DNA from 4 places in the Vibrio sp. E150_018 genome. Region 1 is predicted to be linked to each of the others. Evidence: riboswitches for the same ligand, from Rfam matches in the RefSeq annotation. Region 1 holds a riboswitch; each other region holds the start of a gene.
What was found. Region 1 has a riboswitch for thiamine pyrophosphate ahead of ACE3G9_RS11030 (ABC transporter ATP-binding protein). Riboswitches for the same ligand answer to the same signal wherever they lie in the genome.
Positions count from the first base shown of each region.

Region 2: another riboswitch for thiamine pyrophosphate. It lies ahead of thiC (phosphomethylpyrimidine synthase ThiC); the one in region 1 lies ahead of ACE3G9_RS11030 (ABC transporter ATP-binding protein).
Region 3: another riboswitch for thiamine pyrophosphate. It lies ahead of thiD (bifunctional hydroxymethylpyrimidine kinase/phosphomethylpyrimidine kinase); the one in region 1 lies ahead of ACE3G9_RS11030 (ABC transporter ATP-binding protein).
Region 4: another riboswitch for thiamine pyrophosphate. It lies ahead of thiB (thiamine ABC transporter substrate binding subunit); the one in region 1 lies ahead of ACE3G9_RS11030 (ABC transporter ATP-binding protein).

Region 1 covers NZ_JBHGNY010000010.1:60,183-62,386, reverse strand. Annotated here, with positions in the region: partial or broken gene ACE3G9_RS11035 (ABC transporter permease) at 1-229, opposite strand, end outside; gene ACE3G9_RS11030 (ABC transporter ATP-binding protein) at 288-1,046, opposite strand; TPP riboswitch at 1,322-1,421, opposite strand; gene ACE3G9_RS11025 (LysR family transcriptional regulator) at 1,703-2,204, opposite strand, start outside.
Region 2 covers NZ_JBHGNY010000022.1:26,347-28,550, reverse strand. Annotated here, with positions in the region: gene crcB (fluoride efflux transporter CrcB) at 188-568, shown strand; TPP riboswitch at 614-711, shown strand; gene thiC (phosphomethylpyrimidine synthase ThiC) at 829-2,204, shown strand, end outside.
Region 3 covers NZ_JBHGNY010000001.1:468,909-471,112, forward strand. Annotated here, with positions in the region: gene ACE3G9_RS02180 (zinc transporter ZntB) at 1-14, shown strand, start outside; gene ACE3G9_RS02185 (sterol desaturase family protein) at 61-849, opposite strand; TPP riboswitch at 1,060-1,158, shown strand; gene thiD (bifunctional hydroxymethylpyrimidine kinase/phosphomethylpyrimidine kinase) at 1,219-2,067, shown strand; gene ACE3G9_RS02195 (DMT family transporter) at 2,164-2,204, opposite strand, start outside.
Region 4 covers NZ_JBHGNY010000002.1:37,610-39,813, reverse strand. Annotated here, with positions in the region: gene thiP (thiamine/thiamine pyrophosphate ABC transporter permease ThiP) at 1-50, opposite strand, end outside; gene thiB (thiamine ABC transporter substrate binding subunit) at 98-1,105, opposite strand; TPP riboswitch at 1,145-1,242, opposite strand; gene ACE3G9_RS02845 (flavin prenyltransferase UbiX) at 1,304-1,933, opposite strand; gene mpl (UDP-N-acetylmuramate:L-alanyl-gamma-D-glutamyl-meso-diaminopimelate ligase) at 2,029-2,204, opposite strand, start outside.

The DNA.
Region 1 (2,204 bases):
ACATTTGTAAAGCGAACAGCAGGCCCATCGATAAACCAAGCGCAAGACCTAACAAGATTTCCTGTGCGGTTACCCAAGTGTGTTTAAGCAACACATCATATCGAGTGAGTAATTTATCCAGCACATCGACAGGCGCAGGTAGAATAAAGCTTGGCATATCAAACATAACCACAACCAACTGCCATAAGCCGAGTATCACCACAACCGTAACTAACAAACGTAGCGCAGGATGTGTCACACGCTCTTTTTGATTCACTCGGCAAGAAAGCGATTGGTATTGAGTCATCTCACTCATAATCTTTCTCCAATTGCTGCAAAATGGCTTGTTGTAACGCGGCGCATTCGCCATCCAATACTCGGGGAGTCGGCGATTCTGGCACCGCAAGAGATTGCGCTTTAGCTGGTGTTCCTTGCAGTACATACAATTGATTGGCTAGCCGGACAGCTTCTTGTGGATCATGGGTGATCAAAACCACGGTTTTCTCTTTCAATAACTCGGCAGACAAGGTCTGTAATTTATGGCGAGTTACGGCATCTAACGCAGAGAAAGGTTCATCCATCAATACCACTGGCTTGTCTTGCATTAAAGTACGAGCAAGTGCCACACGTTGCTTCATTCCACCAGAAAGTTGGTCCGGCTTGGCATAGCAATAATCCACCAGCCCAACTTGCTGCAATAATTTCAGCGCACGTTGCTGTTCTTGCTGTGAATCGCTTTGAGAATGATTAAAACGCGAACTTAAACAAACGTTATCCAACACATTGAGCCACGGCAGCAGTAAATCTTGTTGAGCCATATAAGCAATATGCTCGGTTAACAGTAAGTTATCGGTAGTCGTCAGCTCGCCTTGCCACTCCACTTTGTCAGCTAATAAACCCGCTAAGTAACGAAGAATCGTCGTTTTTCCGCAACCACTTCGACCTAGCAATACCGTCCATTGCCCGGCTGGGATCTGCATATTGATGCCTGAAAGCGTCGGAGTTTGACTATCTTTATATTGCAAACAAGCGTTTGTAATTTGGATGCCGATGGTTTTAGCTGGCATTGCTCTAGAAGACGTAGCTTTAATAGACATCGCTAACGCCCAGCTTACTCGCGATAGTGTTAGGGATGAGCGATAAGTGATTAAAATCAACGTCGTAGGATCCAGAAATCACAGGTGCATTAGATTCTTTTAATGAAGATATTTTTTGAGGATTACACTGTATTGAAGAATTCGCCATTACCACTCCTATTACCGACGTATAGGAACTGGCTTTGGCCGTCATTGGGAAAGATCGAAGACCCGATTATCCAAGGTTTCCGAAGTGATTCGGCGAATGGCAAAGCGTGATAGTTCCCTACGTCAGTGCTAACTGAATCAGGTTCTACGGGTCTCGAATTTCGATCTCAGCCAATATTGGCTCCCCGACTATTACGTATAAATCATAACAGGACATTAACATCAGTAATATGCTTTTTTGATAATAAATCCTATTTAGAATGCATTTATGAGAACTAGATATTTTGTTTGCGTCCCCTTTTTATTTACCTGATTTATTACCTTAATCAACCGCCATACCCGTATAATTTGGGTTTGCTCCACCTCCATCGCAATATCAGATAAGGGTATGCTGTTGGGCATTATGATCAATATAAGTTGGAAAGAGACACCATGTAGAAAGATCCACTGAGCATCTTGTCATGACAACAAACCACACATTACCAACGAGGTTCAGAAAAATAATCTGACAAATAATCAATCAGAGCACGGACAGTGGGGGACATGTACTTTCTGGAAGAATAGAGCGCGTAAATGGTTAAATCATCTGGTTTCCAATTCGGTAAAACCTGCTTAAGCTGACCACTTTTAAGATATTGGTTTACGAGGTAAGTCGGTTGAATAGCTATCCCTGCGCCACACAATACTGCGTGCAGTAAGGTTGTTGTTTCATTCGCGGTGAGATTACACTTAACTTCTACTGATTGTTGAGAACTGTCTTGCGTCAAATGCCAGATATGTTGTTGGAAATTTTTATATCCAAGACAAGTATGATTCATTAAGTCGTGTGGCTTTGAAATAGTGCGACTATTACCTAAATATCCCGGAGAAGCCACGACAACAGACTCACATACCGATATAGGCTTACCTATCAAAGAAGGATCAGGCGCCGAGGCAATTCGGATAGCGAGATCTATTTGCCTCTCAGTCAAATCAGCTACT
Region 2 (2,204 bases), on a different contig from region 1:
TGATTCGAAAGAATCAGGTTTTTTTTCGTCTGTTGAAAATGCTTCAAAAGCATGGAGAGCCCGTTTTGTTCTCTGTATATTTTTATAGCAGAATAGGAGATATATCTATACATTAAGTTCAGGTATTCTATACATGATTTCTAAAATTTATTGATACATGAAAGCTTAGAGGAGTTTTATCTTGTTAATCCAGCTTAGTGTCTTGCTTTATATTGCTCTTGGTGGGGCTATAGGGGCATGTTCTCGTTACATAATCTCAGAAATCTTTGTGTTAATGTTAGGTAGAACCTTTCCTTATGGAACATTGTTTGTAAATATATTTGGTTCATTTCTTATGGGGCTTCTTATTTCCTCTCTGAATAATGGAACCATTGAATCTACGCCATGGAAACAGATTCTCGGCTTAGGCTTTTTAGGGGCTTTTACAACTTTCTCAACTTTTTCAATCGATAATGTGACTTTATTTCAGCAAGGTGAATTCTTTAAAGCTGTCTTAAATATATTATTGAATGTAACTATTAGTATTTTTGCTGCTTGGATCGGCTTTCAATGTATTTCTAAGAGTTAATTTATCAGAAAAATTGAATTTCATTCATTTATCTGTCTATAATTACGTCACTTGTCGGAGTGCCATAAGGCTGAGACCGCTATGCGGGATCCGTTGAACCTGATCAGGCTAATACCTGCGAAGGGAACGAGAGAAGAGTAATCTATCTACAATTACCCCTCTATATATGTATCTGTTTCTACAGATCCACTCTTGTGCATCAAAATCCGTCAAGCATTTACCCTTCGGGCTTCTAACTCATACAGTTAAAGGAAAATGCTATGTCGTCAAGTCGTAAACAAGCCAGAATGGACGCTAAGAATTTTATCGATTCCCTGTCTGTCCAACCTTATCCCAATTCGCAAAAAGTTTATATTCAAGGAAGTCGTTCTGATATACGTGTACCTATGCGTGAAATCTCCCTTACTGATAGTTTGGTTGGAGGCTCGAAAGATAACCCCATCTCAGAGCCGAATAAACCTATCCATGTTTATGATACTTCCGGTGTTTATACGGATCCTACTCACAATATAAACTTATATGAAGGGTTACCTAAGTTACGTAAACAGTGGATTTCTGAACGTAATGACACTGAATATCTTGATTTTGTTTCATCTGAATTTTCTCAAGAGAGACTTAATGATGAAACATTAGATGAACTCAGGTACGGAAATTTACCTAAAATACGGAAAGCAAAGCAGGGGTGCTGTGTGACGCAACTGCATTATGCGCGTAAGGGGATCATTACTCCTGAGATGGAATATATTGCGATTCGTGAAAATATGGGACGTCAAAAATTCACTGATGAGCAATTAAACCAACAGCATCCAGGACAAAACTTTGGTGCCCATCTGCCTAAAGAAATTACCCCAGAGTTTGTTCGCCGTGAAGTGGCAGAAGGGCGAGCGATCATTCCATCCAACATTAATCATCCTGAATCTGAGCCAATGATCATTGGCCGCAACTTTTTAATTAAAGTGAATGCCAATATTGGTAACTCATCGGTGTCATCCTCGATTGAAGAAGAAGTTGAAAAATTGGTTTGGTCGACTCGTTGGGGCGGCGATACCGTTATGGATCTTTCTACTGGACGTAATATTCATGAAACGCGTGAGTGGATTCTGCGTAATAGTCCTGTCCCTATTGGTACGGTTCCAATGTATCAAGCATTAGAAAAAGTAAATGGTGTTGCGGAAAACCTCAATTGGGAAGTGATGCGCGATACTTTGATCGAACAAGCTGAGCAAGGTGTAGATTACTTTACTATTCATGCAGGGTTGCTATTACGTTATGTTCCTATGACGGCTAAGCGAGTTACGGGGATTGTTTCTCGTGGTGGTTCTATTATTGCTAAGTGGTGTTTGGCTCATCACCAAGAAAGTTTTCTTTATACTCATTTTCGCGAGATTTGTGAGATTTGTGCTCAGTATGATGTGGCATTGTCGCTTGGTGATGGTCTGCGTCCGGGCTCAATTGCCGATGCTAATGATGAAGCTCAATTTTCGGAATTACGTACATTAGGCGAACTGACCAAGGTTGCTTGGGAATACGATGTTCAAGTTATGATTGAAGGTCCTGGTCATGTTCCTATGCACATGATCAAAGAGAATATGGATGAACAATTAAAGCATTGCCATGAAGCGCCCTTTTATACATT
Region 3 (2,204 bases), on a different contig from region 1:
TGAAGTTCTTTTAGTTTCCAAACCTTCAGCGAGTCATTAACGCAGGTTCAGTCGCCTGCGTTATTTATTTCTAAACGGTTGTGACAACATTTTGAGTAGTGACTGCTCCTTAGCTGAGCGGAATAGGTTAATCCCAATTGTCATTTTTTCATGGCCATCTTTCGGTTGGATAATATAACTATCAAACCAACGATCCCAAACGGATAAACAAAACCCGTAGTTGCTATCGGTTTCATTGCGATGAATAGAATGGTGAACACGGTGCATATCTGGTGTGACAATCCACTTTCTTAATCGATCATCAATGCGATGAGATAAGGCGATATTGCTGTGGTTGAACATCGCACTGGCGTTCAGTAGTACTTCGAATATAAATACAGCTAGAGGCGAAATCCCAAGTGCGGCAATCGTCGCGAGTTTAATCAGCATTGAAAGCCAAATCTCGATGAAATGAAAGCGTGAGCCGGTAGTGACATCGATATCTTGATCGGCATGATGGACACGATGTAAACGCCAAAGCAGCGGGATCTTATGAAATAGACGATGCTGCCAATAAATCACCATATCTAACAAGAGCAACCCGCATACTAGGTTTAACCATGCAGGAATATTGAGCCAATGAAACAAGCCTACGTGGTTGTTCTGCATTAGGTAGGCAAAACCGACTGCGAGAAATGGCAGAGTGAAAGGTAGTAGAAAGCTATTAAAAAACACCAAACCTAAGTTATTGGCCCAACGGTAGAGCTTAGGTTGGCTGAGGTATTTTTTCGGCCGTTTGATTTCCCAAACCGCCATGGTCACCAACACTAGAGTAAATACGCTAATACGAATCAGTGATTGTTGTGACATCAATAGTTCCGACATGGTTTGGTCTCGTGGGGTTACAGTGATTAATATGTTAGCTATGTATCATTAGACAGTATCTATGTAAGTAAAATTTCATATAAGAACAAGATCACTAGTTTTGAGTGAATAGCTTTACAATTTGATGAGTTAACTCTACATTGAAGCCAATCTTTAGTGTATGGATAGTTTAAACGATAAACCGCCATGCTCTAAGCATATTAGTCGGGGAGCCAGTAGGCTGAGATCACTTAAGTGAGACCCGTTGAACCTGATCTGATTAACATCAGCGTAGGGAACTAATACCAACGTGTCGAGCATTCTAATTTCATCTCTACATGTGTATTACTTCTGTGCGCTAAAAGGAAGTAATATATGCCTCAATCAACTTTCCCATCGCCAAACACTTCGTGTATTTCTAATGTATTGACTATCGCAGGATCTGACTCTGGTGGTGGAGCCGGTATTCAAGCTGATATTAAAGCGATTTCTGCAACAGGGTGTTTTGCTTGTTCCGTTATTACTGCACTCACTGCGCAAAATACTCAAGGCGTAGATGCCATCTTTCCGGTTTCAGCTGAATTTATTGGTCAGCAATTAGATTCTATTTTTTCAGATATTAATGTCTCTGCGGTAAAGATCGGTATGCTTAATGATAGTGATGTGATTGAAGTAATCGCTGAAAAACTAACGCACTATAACTTAAAGAATGTAGTGTTAGATCCCGTCATGGTAGCCACTAGTGGAGACCCATTAATCCAACCAGTTGCAATTCAAACACTGAAAAAAAAGCTCATTCCGTTAGTAGACTTAATCACCCCAAATTTGCCTGAAGCTGGGTTATTGATTGGGGAGCCTGAACCAAAATCAGAGAGTGAAATTGAAGGTTTTATAGAGAAGTTAAAAGCTCACTCAGAATTGCATAAGGTCGATATTTTATTAAAAGGTGGGCACTTGAAAGGTGAGGAAAGCCGAGATTGGCTTATTCAACGAAATCAAACCGCGGTCTACACGCATCAGCGCATTGCGACAAAAAATACTCACGGAACAGGGTGTACACTTTCTTCTGCGATTGCTTCCTATTTAGCGCAAGGCTTTGACCTAACAGAAGCGATTGGGCATGCGAAGCAGTATTTATCGAATGCATTGACTCATGCAGATGAGCTTAATGTGGGGAAAGGAGCAGGTCCCGTCCACCATTTTTATGCCCAAGCGATTAAATAATTAAAGACTAGGTTACAATCGACTTGCCTCGCCTAAAACGCTTTTATCTCGAACAAAATTTAGCCACGAAAGGTCAACAGACCCTAGATACAGTCACTATTCTTTATTGGATTCAGGCGGCAGCGTTTGTTGTCGTC
Region 4 (2,204 bases), on a different contig from region 1:
ATCACCAGCGCAACCGCAATACCTAACTTAGGAACCGGAACATTAATCACGCTGGCGTCCTATTAGAGCCTTAAAAACGAAAAGAGTTGTCATTGCTTTATTGCGACAAAGCCATCTGCCACTCACGAGTCCAACCTTTCAACTGCTTAGCAACGGTTTCGGGCTCTAACGACAACATTTTGCTTGGCACCGTTAATTGCTCATAACCTTTTGGCAACTTAACATCGGTCACTGGGTACATCCAATTACCGGTTGCCATCACGGATTGGAAATCATCGGTTAAGATAAAATGCATAAACTCATCGGCTAATTTAGAGTGCTTGGTACTCGCCACCTTGGCTGCCAATTCTATTTGTGCATATTGGCCTTCAGTAAAATTAGCCGCAGCGTATTGGTCATCATTTTCAGCAATGATGTGATAAGCCGGAGAGGTACTATAAGACAACACCATATCGCTCTCCCCTTTTAAGAACATAGGGTAAGAGTCTGACCACCCCTTACTCACCGTAACCGTTTTATCGGCAATTTTTTTCCATGCTTGCACCGCATCATCACCATAAACCGCTTTCACCCACAGCAATAAACCTTGGCCAGTAATCGATGTGCGTGGATCTTGATAAATAATATTAAAATCATCACGCTCGATTAATTCTTTTAAGCTTTTGGGTGGGTTGGTCATTTTCGTTTTGTTGTACACAAAGGCAAAGTAGCCGTAATCAAAAGGCACAAAATAAGAATTATTCCAACCACCGGGAATAGTGACTTGAGAAGTATCAACATCATGCTTGGCAAGTAGTCCCGTTTGCTGGGCCTGCGCCATAATGTTGTTATTTAATCCTAGAACCACATCTGCTTTGGTATTGTTACCTTCTAAACGAATACGACTTAACACTGAACCGCCATCATCCAAAGCAACAAAATTCAATTTACAGCCACATTGGCTTTCAAAAGCTTGTTTGATTTTCGGACCAGGCCCCCAATCGGAAGTAAAAGAATCGTAAGTATAAACGGTTAAGGTAGGCTTTTGCTCCGCTAGCGCTGAAGTAGAAAAGGTTGCAGCACAAGAGAAAGCAAGAAAAGTAAGCGCTTTAGGTGTGAAGTTCACTAGATTAATCCTTATTTAGTGAGCGGCACAGGGAAAAGAAGGAAAAACCCACTCAATTCCTACGCCAGCATTATCTGGTTCAGGTCACGGGTGTTATCTCAGCTAAATCACATGATTCAGCACCCCGATGAGTTGTATAAATTGTAAGATCTTACGTAACGGTAAACGAGTCGTTATATTAGCTTAATATCAACACTGTTAGCTAGAGCGTTGATCGTAGCCCCAACGAGGTACTAAACCTTGTTCAACACCTAAATGATCGAGAATTCTCGCCACCATAAAATCAATTAAATCTTCAATCGTTTTAGGTTGATGATAAAAGCCTGGGGCCGCGGGCATTATGGTGACGCCCATTTGCGATAGCTTGTGCATATTCTCTAAATGCAACGTCGAAAATGGTGTTTCTCGTACCACCAGCAATAACTGGCCGCGTTCTTTCATTACCACATCAGCAGCACGTTCAATTAAATTATCCGACATTCCGTGAGCAATCGAAGCCACACTACCAGCAGAACATGGACACACTACCATTTTTTTCGGCGCAGCCGATCCTGAAGCGACGGGTGAAAACCAATCTTCTTTACCACATACAATTAACTTATCACTGCGACATTTAAGGTGTTCAATCAAAGCTTTTTGCGCCGCTTCTGGGCCACTTGGTAACTTTAAATCATGCTCGGTTGCCATCACGACACGGGCCGCTGATGAGATCAACAAATAAACGGTATAGTCCGCCGCCAGCAAACACTCTAATAGACGCAGTCCATAAGGCGCACCAGAGGCACCAGTGAAAGCAAGAGTGATTTTCTTTTCCATCAATTGAGACATGTTCACTTCCTCAACAGAGAATGAGTTTGGTGAGCAAAAGGATTATAGTGATCTTTTTATCACCAATGATCTTTTTACTTACTATGATCTTTTTACTATTTTTGCTGTAAAGCTTGTAATAACTTGGCGTGGATCCCTTCAAAGCCACCGTTACTCATCACTAAGATCTGATCGCCAGTCTGCGCTTGAGCCACAATATGTTCCACAAAGCTGTCAATATTGTCATCAACGTAACTTGGTTGAGAACACTGTTGCGCCACTTCTTCTACTG